One region of the Streptosporangium sp. NPDC049078 genome, then DNA from elsewhere that is predicted to be linked to it. Evidence: predicted binding sites of a transcription regulator. Region 1 holds the regulator's gene; the other holds the start of a gene.
The links. Region 1 encodes HrcA, which represses chaperone genes, less so after heat shock. Its sites were predicted from a motif close to TTGGCACTCTCNNNNNGAGAGTGCCAA; they were not measured.
Positions count from the first base shown of each region.

Region 2: AB0B90_RS23325 (FmdB family zinc ribbon protein) is a predicted target of HrcA. The motif match lies at 3,587-3,613, and genes of this name have one in related genera.

Region 1 covers NZ_JBEZEL010000002.1:271,489-278,796, forward strand. Annotated here, with positions in the region: gene AB0B90_RS04205 (16S rRNA (uracil(1498)-N(3))-methyltransferase) at 21-752, opposite strand; gene dnaJ (molecular chaperone DnaJ) at 915-2,057, opposite strand; gene hrcA (heat-inducible transcriptional repressor HrcA) at 2,072-3,085, opposite strand; gene AB0B90_RS04220 (hypothetical protein) at 3,268-4,056, shown strand; gene AB0B90_RS04225 (DUF3097 domain-containing protein) at 4,114-4,929, shown strand; gene AB0B90_RS04230 (DUF4870 domain-containing protein) at 4,954-5,601, shown strand; gene hemW (radical SAM family heme chaperone HemW) at 5,636-6,847, opposite strand.
Region 2 covers NZ_JBEZEL010000013.1:177,454-184,761, forward strand. Annotated here, with positions in the region: gene AB0B90_RS23305 (hypothetical protein) at 669-908, shown strand; gene AB0B90_RS23310 (hypothetical protein) at 962-1,225, shown strand; gene AB0B90_RS23315 (RcpC/CpaB family pilus assembly protein) at 1,424-2,029, opposite strand; gene AB0B90_RS23320 (S-methyl-5'-thioadenosine phosphorylase) at 2,201-3,013, opposite strand; gene AB0B90_RS23325 (FmdB family zinc ribbon protein) at 3,187-3,558, opposite strand; gene AB0B90_RS23330 (potassium/proton antiporter) at 3,731-5,236, opposite strand; gene AB0B90_RS23335 (5-formyltetrahydrofolate cyclo-ligase) at 5,423-6,085, opposite strand; gene galU (UTP--glucose-1-phosphate uridylyltransferase GalU) at 6,111-7,010, shown strand; gene glp (gephyrin-like molybdotransferase Glp) at 7,016-7,308, shown strand, end outside.

The DNA.
Region 1 (7,308 bases):
GGCGCGCCGGCAGGGGCGTCCTACCAGCGGCCACTGCGCGTCTGGAGCACCGCCGCCGCGACGACGCCGGCCGTCGAGGTGCGCAGCACCGTCGGCCCGAGCAGCGCGGGCACCGCCTTGGCCTCGCGGAACGCGGCGATCTCCTCCCCCGACACCCCGCCCTCGGGTCCGACCACCACGACGATGTCGCCGCCCGCGGGGAGAGGCAGGCCGGACAGCGGGGAGGTGGCCTCCTCGTGCAGTACGACGCCCAACGCCGCCGCCGACAACAGGCCGGCCACCTTCGCGGTGGACGCGAGCTCCGTCACCTCCGGCAGGTGAAAGCGGCGCGACTGCTTGCCCGCCTCGCGCGCCGTGGAGCGCCAGCGGGCCAGCGCCTTGGCCGCCCGCTCGCCCTTCCACTGGGTGACGCACCTCGCCGCGGCCCAGGGGACGATCACGTCGACCCCCGCCTCGGTCATCATCTCCACGGCCAGCTCGCCCCGGTCGCCCTTGGGCAGGCCCTGGACCACGACCAGGCGCGGCGACGGCACGGGCACGTCGTGGCGGCGCAGCACCTCGACCCGGAGCGAGTCCCTGCCCGCCTCGGTCACCACACACTCGGCGACGGAGCCCGCCCCGTCGGTCAGGTCGAGCCGCTCACCCGCCCGCAGCCGCCGTACGGCCGCCGCGTGGCGCCCTTCGGGACCGCCGAAGACGAACTCCGGCCTGGCCAGGTCGGCCGGGTCCGCCAGGAAGACCGGGACGGTCATGGGCCGTCCGGGCGGACCGCCCCGAGGTGCCCCCGGCAACGCGACCGGGACGACGCCTCGGGACGGACCCGACGCCCCGGCCGGGAACCCGCACCGGGCAGGGTGCGGGCCGGACCGTGACGACGCGACCGGAAGCGGGGCGGAGCGGCCGTTGAGACCTGGTCAGCGGCCATTGAAAGCGTCCCGCAGGCGGGAGAAGAAGCTCTGCTGACCGGGGGCGAACTTACCGGGCGGGCGCTCCTCGCCGCGGAGCCTGGCGAGCTCCTTCAGGAGCGCCTCCTGCTCAGCGTCGAGGCGGGCGGGGGTCTCCACGTTCACATGGATCAGCAGGTCGCCTCGGCCCGTCTCGTTCAGCCGTTGCACGCCCCGCCCGTAGAGGGGGATCGTCTGCCCGGACTGCGTGCCGGGACGGATGTCGAGCTCCTCGGCGCCGTCGAGCGTCTCCATGGTCAGGATGGTGCCGAGCGCGGCCGCGGTCATCGGGATCTGCACGGTGCAGTGCAGGTCGTCGCCGCGCCTCTCGAAGATCTCGTGGGGACGCTCGACGATCTCCAGGAACAGGTCTCCGGGCGGACCCCCGCCCGGGCCGATCTCGCCTTCGCCGGCGAGCTGGATGTGGGTGCCGTCCTCGACACCGGCCGGGATGCGGACCTTGATGGTCCGGCGGGTGCGGACCCGGCCGTCACCCGAGCACTCCTGGCAGGGGTTGCGGATGATCGATCCGAAGCCGCCGCACTGGGGGCAGGGGCGGGAGGTCATGACCTGGCCGAGGAAGGACCGGGTGACCTGGGAGACCTCTCCCCGGCCGTGACACATGTCACAGGTGTCGGGGTGGGTGCCGGCCGCGGCCCCTGAGCCCGTGCAGACCTCACAGACCACGGCGGTGTCGACGACCAGCTCGCGGGTGGTGCCGAAGCCCGACTCGCGCAGGTCGAGCTCGACCCTGATGGTCGCGTTGCGCCCGCGGCGGGCACGGGAGCGGGGGCCTCGGCCACCGCCTCCACCGGCCGCGCCGAAGAAGGCGTCCATGATGTCGCTGAACGGGAAGCCAGCGCCGAAGCCCCCGGCGCCCGCACCGCCGCCCGCGGCGAACGGGTCGGCACCCATGTCGTACATCTGCCGCTTGCCGGAGTCGGACAGGACCTCGTAGGCCTGTGTGATCTCCTTGAAGCGCTCCTGAGTCTCAGGATCGGGGTTGACGTCGGGATGCAACTCGCGTGCCAGGCGGCGGTACGCCTTCTTGATCTCTTCCGCACTGGCGTCACGGCGCACCCCGAGGGTGCCGTAGTAGTCGCTCTTAGCCACTTTTCGTTGACCTCTTATGATGCAGCCAGAATCTGGCTGACGTAGCGTGCCACCGCGCGCACCGCGCCCATCGTGACCGGGTAGTCCATTCGCGTCGGGCCCAGCACACCGAGCCGGGCGAGTTGCTTGTCCCCGGAACCGTATCCAGCGGCGACGATGGATGTGCCCTGGAGTCCGGTGTAGGGGTTCTCCGAGCCGATCCGCACGGTCAGCGCGGAAAGGTCCGAGGTCTCACCGAGCAGTCGCATGAGCACGACCTGCTCTTCCAGGGCCTCCAGCACGTCGCGGAGCCCGACGGTGAAGTCGGCTCCCGCGAGGTTGGCGGCCCCGGCAAAAACGATCTTCTCATCATGCCTGTCCACCAGGGACTCGAGCAGTACGGACAGGATAGTCGCCGCGAGCGGTCGATCCTCCGCGGGCAACCGCTCCGGCAGATCGGCGACCCGGTCGGGAACGCTGGTGAGCCCGCATCCGTCGAGGGAGGCGTTGAGCATCGCACGCAGGTGTGCCACGCGCTGCTCGTCGACGACGTCGGGCACCTCGATCACGCGCTGCTCGACCCTGCCGGTGTTGGTGATCAGCACGAACATCAGCCGGCGCTCGCTCAGCGGCACCAGCTCGACGTGCCTGACCGTCGAGTGGGTCAGCGTCGGATACTGCACCACGGCGACCTGCCGGGTGAGCTGGGCCAGCAGCCGCACCGTCCGCATGACGACGTCGTCGATGTCCACGGCGCCCGCGAGGAAACTCTCGATCGCCTTGCGTTCCGCGCTCGACAGGGGCTTCACCTGCGAGAGCCTGTCGACGAAGAGCCGGTAGCCCTTGTCGGTGGGCACCCGGCCGGCGCTGGTGTGGGGTTGGGCGATGTAGCCCTGCTCCTCCAGCATCGCCATGTCGTTGCGGATCGTCGCCGGGGACACCCCCAGGTTGTGCCGGTCCGCGAGAGCCTTCGACCCCACCGGTTCGTTGGTGGACACGTAGTCCTCGACGATGGCGCGGAGCACGGCGAGCTTGCGGTCGTCGACCAACGTGGTCACCTCCCTGCCTGCGTTCAGAGGGAAACACGAGGCTTGGCACTCTGTGTTCCCGAGTGCCAAGTGTACGGCCCCCGCACGGAAGGCGCGATAAGCGAAAGCGGTGGATGATGACGGCAAGCCTTTGTCAAGTCAACTGCTATCGCGATCCAAGCGGTACCCACCACAATTTGCACATGTCCAACGATTTCGGTTCTTATCCGGGCGACGCCTCCCGCGGCCCCGGTCACGGCGGCCCTCAGCAGCCGTATGGTCAGCAGTACGGCCAGCAGCAGCCCGGCCAGCAATACGGCCAGCAGCCGTACGGCCAGCAGCCCCCCTCGTACGGTTACGCCCCTCCCGGTTACGGCGCCCCGCAGGGACCGCCCCCCAGCGGAAAGATCAAGCCTGGCATCGGGTGGATCGTCGGGGTCTGGTTGCTCGCCCTGGTCAGCATCGTCGTCGGCATCGGCGGCTTCGCCGGTGGCATCCTCGGCGCGGTCACCGACGCGGCCCCGACGCGGACGTTCGCCCCCGGCGAGACCGCGACGGTCGCGCTCGACCCGGCGGACAAGCCGGCGATCTACGTCGCCACCGGCGGGCCCACCAAGTTCGAGTGCACGCTCACCGGCGGTACGAGCACGCCCCGCCTGCAGAAGCCGGACATCCAGCAGACCGTCGCGGGATCCGACGGCGTCACCTGGGAGATGGGCCTTCGGGTCGGCGTGGACCAGGCGGGCGACTACCAGGTCCAGTGCTCCGCCGACCCCGCCGACGGCACGACCTTCGGCGTGGGCAGGGAGCTGTCCGCCGACTCGCTGGTGGGCGGGGTGGCCGCCCTGTTCTTGATCCCCGGTATCGGGATCCTGCTCGCCATCGTCGTGACGATCGTCGTGCTGGTGAAGCGCAGCGGCGCCCGCAAGCGCCAGGCCGCCGCCGCGTCGTCGATGGGGCAGTGGGGACAGCCGGGACCCTACGGCAGGTGACGCCGGTGTTTGCTAGCGTCCCACCTGATCCCCGGCGAGAGAGGGTGGCGGTCGGTGATGTACGAGCGTGACGTTCTGGCGGGAGACTGGCGGCGCCCGCGCAGGGGGACGATCCCCCAGGTGCCCGCGGAGCTCGACCTGGTCGTCGAGGACGCCGACGGCGGCTTCTGTGGCGCCGTGGTGGCCTGCGACAAGGAGGCCGTCACCCTGGAGGACCGCTTCGGGCGCCGGCGGGTCTTCCCGCTGGAGCCGGCCGCCTTCCTTCTGGAGGGCAGGGTCGTGACACTCGTACGACCCGCCGCCGCGTCGCGTGGCCCGAGGCGGAGCGCGTCGGGTTCCATCGCGGTCGAGGGCCTGAGGGCCCAGGTCGCGAAGGAGAGCCGGATCTACGTGGAGGGCGTGCACGACGCCGCGCTCGTGGAGAAGGTCTGGGGGCACGACCTGCGGGTCGAGGGCGTGGTCGTGGAGTATCTGGAGGGGGTCGACCACCTGCCCTCGATCGTCGAGGAGTTCGGCCCGGGGCCGGGGCGGCGGCTGGGTGTGCTCGTCGACCACCTCGTCCCCGGTTCCAAGGAGAGCCGGATCGCCGCGCGGATCTCCTCACCGCACGTACTGATCGTCGGGCACCCTTTCGTGGACGTCTGGCAGGCGGTCAGACCGCACGCGCTCAGGATCCCCTCCTGGCCGTCGGTGCCCCGCGGGGTGCCCTGGAAGGAGGGTGTCATCGCCGCGCTGGGCTGGAATGTGGAGCCTGCCGCCGCATGGCGCCGCATTCTCGGATCGGTCACGACATATGCCGATCTGGAGCCAGAGCTCCTCGGCCCCGTCGAGGAGCTGATCGACTTCGTGACGGTTCCGGACGAGGACGGATAGGCCGTCAACCCATCAGGAGGGGACATGAGCGAGAACCCCGAAGGCCCATCGGCCGACGACCCGACGCGGCGGGTCGGCAACCCTCCGCCGGACCACTCCTGGCCGGGGCAGAGCACCCCACCCCCGGACCAGGGATACGGGCCCGGCGGCCAGGGTCACCCCCCACCGGGCCAGGAATACGGATCCCACGGGCAACCGGACCAGCGGTACGGGGGCTACCCGCCCTACACCTCCCCGTACGCCTCCGACGGCTACCCGGGTGGTTACCAGCACGGATACCCCGAATACGGGGCGTACGGCCCCCCGCCGAGATACGGCCACCAGGCGCCCCCTGGAACGTACGGCCCGCGACCGGGCAGCGACGACACCACCATGGCGATGCTCGCCCACCTGCTGGGCCTGCTCACCTCCTTCGTCGGGCCGCTGGTGCTCTATCTGGCGAAGAAGGACGAGTCGCCCTACGCGCGCGACCAGGCCGCCGAGGCGCTCAACTTCCAGCTCACGGTGCTGATCGCCTACGCCGTCTGCTGGGTCCTGGCGTTCGTGTTCATCGGTTTCCTGCTGATGTTCTTCCTCTGGGTCGGATCGATCGTCATGGCGATCGTCGCCGCGCTGGCGGCCAACCGGGGAGAGACCTACCGCTATCCGATAAACATCCGCTTCGTCGACTGACCCGCCCGGCGGACCGGCCGGTGCCCCGGAGCTCTCAGGTGAGATCCCGGACCAGGGCGTCCGCCAGGAGACGACCGCGCAGGGTGAGCACCGCACGGCCCGCCTTGAACGGCTCCACCTCCAGCAGGCCGTCGGCGAGCGCGCGGGCGACCACGGGCGGGCGTTCCAGCTCGCCGAGCGGGAAACCCCGGGCGAGCCGCAGTTCCAGCATCAGCCGCTCCACCGCCCGGTCCTGAGGGTCCAGCACCTCGCGCGCGTGCGCGGGCGAGGTGCCCTCGGCCAGACGCCGGGCGTAGGCGGCGGGGTGCTTCACGTTCCACCAGCGAGTGCCGCCGACGTGGCTGTGCGCCCCGGGACCGACGCCCCACCAGTCGCCGCCGGTCCAGTAGAGCAGATTGTGCCGGCAGCGCCCGGCCTCCGAGGTCGCCCAGTTGGACACCTCGTACCACTCGAACCCCGCCTCGGCCAGCATGGCGTCGGCGATCAGGTAACGATCGGCGGCCACGTCGTCGTCGGGCATCGGGAGCTCGCCGCGCCTGATCCTGGCGGCCAGCTTCGTTCCGTCCTCGACGATCAGCGAGTACGCGGAGACGTGGTCCGGCCCCGCCTCGATCGCCGCGGCCAGCGACGCGCGCCAGTCGTCGTCGCTCTCCCCCGGCGTGCTGTAGATCAGGTCGAGGTTGACGTGGTCGAACCCCGCCTCCCTCGCCTCCCGTACCGCCCGCGCGGGGCGGCCGGGGGTGTGGCGGCGGTCCAGCACCTGGAGCACGTGCTCGCGGGCGCTCTGCATCCCGAAGCTCATCCGGTTGAACCCGCCCGCGCGCAGCTCCGCCAGGTAGGCGGGATCCACCGACTCGGGGTTGGCCTCGGTGCTCACCTCGGCGCCGGGGGCGAGCCCGAACTCCTCCTCGATCGCCTTCAGGATCCGTACCAGATCCCCGGCGGGGAGCAGGGTGGGGGTTCCTCCGCCGAAGAACACGGTCTCGACCGGGAGACGCGCGGCGCCGAGGTTGGCCCGCGCCCGCCGCACCTCCTCGACGGCGGTGTCCGCGTAGTCCTTCTGCGAGGCGCCGGGGCCGAGCTCGGACGCCGTGTAGGTGTTGAAGTCGCAGTAACCGCACCGGGTCACGCAGAAGGGGACGTGGACGTAGAAGCCGAAGGGCCGCTCGCCGAGTCCGGCGAGCGCGCTCTCCGGGAGCTCGCCGGAGGCGGGTACGGGATCCCCGTCGGGAAGTGTGGATGGCACGCCCCAAGTCTGCCGCTTTCCCCGCGATGCCCGGTACGCCGAAGATCCGATGCTCAGGGACACCGACCGGCTCGAAGCCAGGGCCGTCGGCTTCGAGCCTCGGCTCTCGCCTATCGACCGGAGTCGCCGCCGTCGGCGAGGACCGTGGCCGGCGGAGGCGGGGGCCAGACCTTGCGGTCCTGGCGAGGCGACCGGGCACGGCCCCTCGGGGCCGGGTCGTCCGGCGCGGGCGGCCGGGGGCGCTCGTCCGGTGGAAGATGCTGCTGCCAGTCGGCGGGATCCTGCCGCCACTCTTCGGGCGGGATCCTGCTCCCGCCCGGAGGGACGCCCCCGGAAGGCCGCACCGAAGGGGTCTGAGCCGACGGGGCCTGGAGCGGCGGGAACCCGGCCGGCGAGGACCGGCTCGCCGAGGGCAGGCCCCCCGTGGACGCCCCACACCCGGGACATCGCGACAGCCCGCG
Region 2 (7,308 bases), on a different contig from region 1:
CGCCGCCGTTGCCGATGGGGTGTGCCGCCTGCGGGCACGCTCCCTACGCGCACGGTTGCCCCGGCCGGCCCGCCGATCACGAGTACGTGCAGCCCTCGGGCGCCTTGATGGACATTCGCCTGGAGGCCCGTCGTACGGGGAACCGCTTCATGCCCTGCTTCGAGCCGCTCGCCCCCGCATGCCCTGCCGAGGCGATCCTTTCGGTGCCCGCCCAGCGGCCCGCAGAGCAGGAGCAGGCCGAGGTTCAAGCTGAGGTCCGGGCTGCGGAGGACATCGCGCCGGTGGCCGTTCAGCGTCTTTCCCGACTTCACGAGTCCTGTCCAACCCGCCGACTCAGGCCAGGCGCCGGGCGGCCTCGCGTGCCCCACCCGAACGCGTCTCACTCGAACACGTCTCACCCGAACGTGCCTCACCGGAACGCGTTCTGCTCGAACGCACCACACCCGAACGCGACCCGCCCAACCCGGACACCCCGGCCCTTCACCCCCGAGCGCCGCCCCAAGCGAACGACCGCCCGCACCCCGTGCCGCGCGGCGCTCACCCCATCTCCGTACCGGCCGCTCGGCCCGTACGGCTCACCCCTCCGTGTTCTCGCCCGTTCCACAAAGCGGGCCCGTCCACCGCTACCAACGTCCGGACGGGCCCTTGATCGGATGGAGGTCCAATCAATGAACGATGGTAGGTCCAGCGCCCCCGAACCGGCCATCCCCGGCTGGCGGCTGATCCTCAGCGACGCCGGGCGGCTGTGGGCCAGTCGCGTGGAGCCCTTCTCGTCGATCGCGTTCCACGCCGGAGCCGAACGGACCGTCGACGCCGACACCCTCGACGCCCTCCAGGCCGAGACCGAACGGCAGGAGGGCATCGCGAGGAAGGCTCAGGAGCAGGCCGCCGGATGGGGGATCTCGTGATCCGCCGCCTTCCGAGCAGGCGGGCCTCCGCTCGCGGGCGTCACCGTGACGGCGTGATCGCTGTCGCCGTCCCTCACTACACCTGGGACCACCAGGCGCGTGCGGAGGCGGCACTGCTGCAGGTCACCTGGCCGGGCTGGGCCGTGCTGTACGGCACCGGCAGCCGCCTCTTCCACGCCATCGCCACCTGGCCCACCCCGGAACCGGTGCTGCTCTGCGACCGGACCGTCGAGGGCCTGAAGTCCCAGATGCGCGAGGCCGAGATGACCGCGATCGTCCAGCGTTGGACGATCACTGAGACGACCGACCGTTCCTGAGCGGGTACGGCGGCTGTGGCCGGGAGAGGCCCCGGCCGCCGTACCCTCGCCGGTCGCCGTACGGTCCACCCCAGCCGATCGCGCCGGAGCGGCGTCGTCGGGAGAGCTCGCCCCGCGCGGGAGGCGGTCGTGACGGAGGGGCGTCGGAAAGCCTCACCCGCGCGGGAGGCGGCCATGGTGAAGTCCCGTCGGGAAGCCTCATCCCGCGCGGGGGCCGATCGTGATGGAGAGCCGCCCGCCGGCCTGGGCGGAGGCGAGCTCGGTGGCCTGGGCCGGTGTGGTGGCCAGCACGACGAGCGCACCCCGCTCCGACTCCCCACCCGGGGTGGCGAGGACCGTGACGTCCTCGGCCACGACGCTCGCCGGGGCGGTGCCCTCCCACGCCGAGGTCGCGGCGAGCACGTTCACCACGTCACCCGGCGAGAGCAGGCGCGCGGTCTCGGGATCGGCGACCCGTACGGGGGTGGCGACCGTTCCCCGACCGTGGGCGGCCAGCAGGCCGGGGCCGAGCAGGCGGACGTCCGTCAGCGGCTCCCCCCGCCTCGCGGGACCCGTCAGGACCTTTCCCGCGAACGGCGTGCCGGGCCTCAGGGCGCCGTCGGGGGCCGTACCGGGTCTCAGTGGAGCCGGTATCAGGTCGGCCGTCCCCAGCACGCCTCCGGACAGATCCCTCGCGGCGACCAGGACGGTCACCGAGGCGGTGTCCTGGCGCAGCGCGAGGATGGCGCAGCTCATCGCCGAAGCGGCGACGAGGGTCGCGATGAGACGGTGACGACGGCCGAGGAAGCGGCGCAGAGCGCGCATGGCTGACTCCAGGGGTGGGGAGTCGGGCGGCGCGGTGCCCGCGATGGGTGGTGGGATCACTCCGCGAAGTGACGGAGTGACGGAGTGACGGTGGACCAAGGCCAGGCCGCTGCGGCCCGGCGCGACTACGGCCCGGCCGCCACGGCACAGCCCGGCCGCTACGAAAAACGGTCAGCCGGGGAGCTCGAAGGGGAGCTTGAGGCCGTCCAGGACGTCGGGGCAGGGGCAGGTGCGTTTTTCCGGGAGTGCGGCCACGACGTCGCCGATGAGGGAGCGCATGCGGCCGACGTTGGTGGCGAAGAAGGAGAGGACCTCCTCGTGGGTGACCCCCTCGCCCGCCTCGACCCCGGCGTCGTGGTCGGTGACGAGGGAGAGCGTGGTGTAGCAGAGGGCGAGCTCGCGGGCGAGGATCGCCTCGGGGAAGCCGGTCATGCCGACGATCGACCAGCCGTTGCCGCTGAACCAGCGGGACTCGGCGCGGGTCGAGAAGCGCGGGCCCTCGATGACGACCAGGGTGCCGCCGTCGACGGTCTCCCAGCCCTCGGCGGAACGCGCGGTGGAGATGGCCGCCGCACGGCCCAGGGGACAGTAGGGGTCGGCGAAGGAGACGTGGACGACGCCGCCCGCGTCGTAGTAGGTCTGCGGGCGGCCGATGGTGCGGTCGACGAGCTGGTCGGGAACGACCAGGGCGCCGGGACCGATCTCGGCGCGCAGGGAGCCGACCGCGCTGGGGGCGAGGACCTGGCGGACGCCGAGGGAACGCAGCGCCCACAGATTCGCCCGGTAGGGGATGCGGTGGGGTGGGAAGCGGTGGTCGCGACCGTGGCGGGGCACGAAGGCGACCGAACGCCCTCCGATGCGGCCGACGGTGACGACGTCGCTGGGCGGGCCGTACGGCGTGGTGATCTCGACTTCTGTGGCGTCGTCGAGCAGGGAGTAGAAACCAGAGCCGCCGATGACCCCGATGTCCGCGCGAGTGACCATGAAGCTGAGGCTAGCGCCACGAACCGACCGCTGAGGACCCCCGATGACGGCCTGTGGATAACCGAGTTCGTCGGGTAATCATCGGGGGTTGACGAGGCTGAGGGGGTTGAGGGCGGGGAGGTGGTGAAGGGGACGGGGGCAAGAGGGCTGGGGAACGGCTCCGGGCGCGCGGCTCAGGAGGCCGCGGCGGCCGTGCTGCTCGCGGCCTTCGCGGGCTTGGAGTCCGACGAGGTCGAGGAGCTCGACGACGAGGACGACGAAGAAGACGAGGACGAGCTCGACGAGTCGGAGGACTTCGAGGAGCCGGAGTCGGAGGAGCCCGAGGCGCTCGACGAGCCGTTCGCGGAGGCCACGGTGCTCGACGACGACGACCGGCTGTCGGTCCGGTAGAAGCCCGAGCCCTTGAAGACGATGCCGACCGCGGAGAACACCTTGCGCAGGTCGCCCGCGCAGCTCGGGCACTCGGTGAGAGCATCGTCGGAGAACTTCTGGACGATTTCGAACTGGTTGTTACAAGCGGTGCAGGCGTACTGGTAGGTGGGCACGCTCTCCTCCTCGTGTGATCCGCGCCGATTGGCACTCTAGTGGCGCGACTGCTAATGGTATGCAGCTGACAAGCTTAAACGCGAGTCGGGGTCCTCGCATTCCGTAGCCACATTCCGATCGGATGAGGCCGTGGCGAGGGTGAATCCCCTGCTCAGAGGGCCTGCGAGGGCGTCACGTCCCCTTCTCGCCGTACCATCCGGCGAGCTTGCCCCTGCGGCTGATCGCGCGCATCCGGCGCTCGACCACGTCCCGGCAGGCGGCCGTGGCGACGACGAGGAGCTGATCGTCGACCCTGATCCTCGTGGAGTCGGAGGGGACGAACGAACGGCCTTCCCGCACGATCAACGTCACCTGGGCGTCCCTGGGCAGCCGCAGTTCGAAGATCTCCACGCCCTGCAGCTTGGACGTCGGCGGCACCTTGACCTGGAGCAGGTCGGCGTTGAGCTCCTCCAGCGGCGCCGACTCGACCTCCAGGTCGCGGGCCTCCTCCGGCCTGGTCAGCTTGAGGAGTTTCGCCACGAACGGCAGCGTCGGCCCCTGCAGCAGGGTGTAGACGATGACGATCACGAAGACCTCGTTGAACACGAACTTGGCGGTGCCGTCGGGGACGGAGTCGGCCGCCCACGGGATGGTCGCGAGCACGATGGGCACCGCGCCGCGCAATCCGGCCCACGACAGGAACGCCTGTTCCCGCCAGCCCAGCCGGTCGATGCCGAGCAGCCGGGTCAGCAGCGCGGAGACGATGATCGACGCGGGGCGGGCCACCGCGACCAGGATCAGCCCGGCGACCAGGCCGGGTACGAGCGAGGACGGCATCTCGGAAGGGCTCGCCAGCATCCCGAGCATCACGAACAGGCCGATCTGGGCGAGCCAGGCCACGCCCTCGGCGAAGCCCCGCGAGGCCGCGCGGTGCGGCATCTGCGAGTTGCCCATGACCAGCGCCGCGAGGTAGATCGCGAGGAAGCCGCTGCCGTGCAGCAGCACGGCTCCCCCGTAGGCGACGAACGCGAGCGCGAGCACCGCGATGGGGTACAGGCCCGAGACGGGCAGCGCGATGCGGCGCAGCGCGTACGCGCCGAGCGGGGCGACCGCGAGGCCGACGGCGGCACCCACCGCCAGCTCGAAGAACACGTCGAACAGCGCCACCCCCAGGCTGGGAGAGGCGGCGGTGCTCAGCAGCATGACGGCGATCACGGTGGGGGCATCGTTGAAGCCGGACTCGGCCTCCAGGATGCCCGCGAGGCGCGGCGGCAGGGGCAGGCGGCGCAGTACGGAGAAGACGGCGGCGGCGTCGGTGGAGGCGAGGATCGCGCCGAGCAGGAACGCGGTCCGCCAGTCCATGCCGAGGATGAGGTGCACCGGGACCGCGACGGCCGCGATGCTCACCCCCACGCCGACGGTGGCGAGCACCAGGGAGGTGGGGATGGCGTCCTTGACGTGGCTCCAGGTGGTGGTCAGACCACCTTCGGCCAGGATGATCGCGAGCGCGATCATGCCTATCTGCTGCGCGAGCCGCGGGTCCTCGAACTGCAACCCGAACCCGGCCTCGCCGACGATCAGCCCGAAGCCGAGGAAGATGAGGAGGCTGGGCAGTCCGCTCCGGTGGGCGACCCGCACCGCGACGATGGCCGCGATGACGATCCCGGCGCCGAGAAGCAGCCAGACGTCCAGTCCCATCTGGCCCCCTCTCTCACTCCGGGGACCATTGTGTCGTATTCGCAAAGGCCGTCACGACCAGGTGGCGGACGCCTCTCGGCACGTTCCGGCGCCTTCTATCCCGTACCCGGCGGGGGTTTCGCAGGTCGATCCCGTCGGGGCACTTCGCTCGGGCTTCTGAGGGAGTCCGGGCGGCTGAGCGATAGGTCACACTCCGGCGGCGGCGGTCCTGAAGATTCCCGAGGGGGTCACGGCGTAGCGGACCGGGACGTCGTGGGGCTCGGCGGGCACCCCTTCGAAAGCGCCGTCGAGAGCGCCGTTGAAACCACTGTCGAGAGCGTCGTCGAGACCGCTGTCGCGAGCACCGCGAGCACCGCCGAGCAGTTCGCCCTCGTGGAGCAGCGCCACCGTCGGCACGTTCGGGCCGACCCTGGCCAGCGCCCGGTCGTAGGAGCCCCCGCCCCTGCCCAGCCGTACGCCGGTGGAGACGTCCACCGCGAGCGCGGGCACGATCACCAGGGCCGCGGTCCTTATGGCGTCGACCCCGCGCCTGGTGTCGACCGGTTCCATGATCCCGAAACGGCCGGGGGCGAGGGTGTCCGGGCCGTCGTACACCGCCCAGTCGAGATCGTCGTCGTCGCGGAGCACGGGCAGGATCACGGTCGCGCCGTGTTTCCACAGGGCGAAGACGAGCCCGTGCGTCGCGGGCTCGGTACCGACCGACCAGTAGCACGCGACCAGTCCGGCCATCTGGACCCAGGGACGGTCCAGCAGGGACTCCCTGATCTGGACGGAGGCCGCATGCCGCTGCTCGTCGGACATCGAGGCGCGTGCCCCCTCGATTGTGGTACGCAGCGTCTGCTTGTCCACAGGTCCCTCCACTATGGTTTTGGTTATGGCCGACTTCGAAGCTGTGACGAAAGCCGTCGTTCCCGCAGCGGGTATGGGCACCCGTTTTCTCCCGGCGACCAAGGCGACGCCCAAGGAGATGTTGCCCATCGTCGACAAGCCCGCGATCCAGTATGTCGTTGAGGAAGCCGTCTCCGCCGGGCTGCTCGACGTCCTCATGGTCACCGGGAAGAACAAGCGTTCCATCGAGGATCACTTCGACCGGGCCCACGAGCTCGAGGAGATCCTGGAGGCCAAGGGAGACGACGAGCGACTCTCCCAGGTGAGAGAGCCCGCCGACCTGGCCATCCTCCACTACGTACGGCAGGGCAAGCCACGCGGCCTCGGCCACGCGGTCCTGTGCGCCAAGCAGCACGTGGGCGACCACCCCTTCGCCTGCCTGCTCGGCGACGACCTCATCGACCCCCGAGACGAGCTACTCAAGCGCATGATCGAGGTGCGCGGCACGTACGGCGGCAGCGTGATCGCCCTCATGGAGGTCCCCCAGGAGCAGGCCTCCCTGTACGGCTGCGCGGCCATCGAACCCACCGGCGAGGACGACGTGGTCAGGGTGACCGACCTGGTGGAGAAGCCCCCGGTGGACGAGGCACCGTCCAACTGGGCCGTCATCGGCCGGTACGTGATCGACCCGGCCGTCTTCGAGGTCCTGGAGAACACCCCGCCGGGACGCGGCAACGAGATCCAGCTCACCGACGCCCTGCGGACCCTCGCCGGGCGCGGCAACGACCAGGGCGGCCCGGTGCACGGCGTGCTGTTCAGGGGCCGCCGCTACGACACCGGTAACAAGATCGACTACCTGCGTACGGTGGTGCAGTTCGCCGCCGAACGCCCTGACCTGGCGCCGGAGTTCATGCCCTGGCTCAAGGAGTTCCTGGCCTCGCGATGAGCTCCATGAAATCAGTCGACGACCACCTTTCCGACATCCTGGGCACCGTGCGGGTGCTCGCCCCGCTGGAGTTGGAGCTGGAACGGGCACAGGGCACCACGCTGGCCGAAGAGGTCACGGCCCCGATCCCGTTGCCCCCCTTCGACAACTCCGCGATGGACGGCTACGCCGTGCGGGCCGAGGACGTCGCGGACGCCCCGGTGACGCTCCCGGTGATCGACGACATCGCGGCCGGAGACGGCCGAGTACAGGCGATCGGCCCCGGCATGGTCATGCGGATCATGACCGGGGCCCCGAT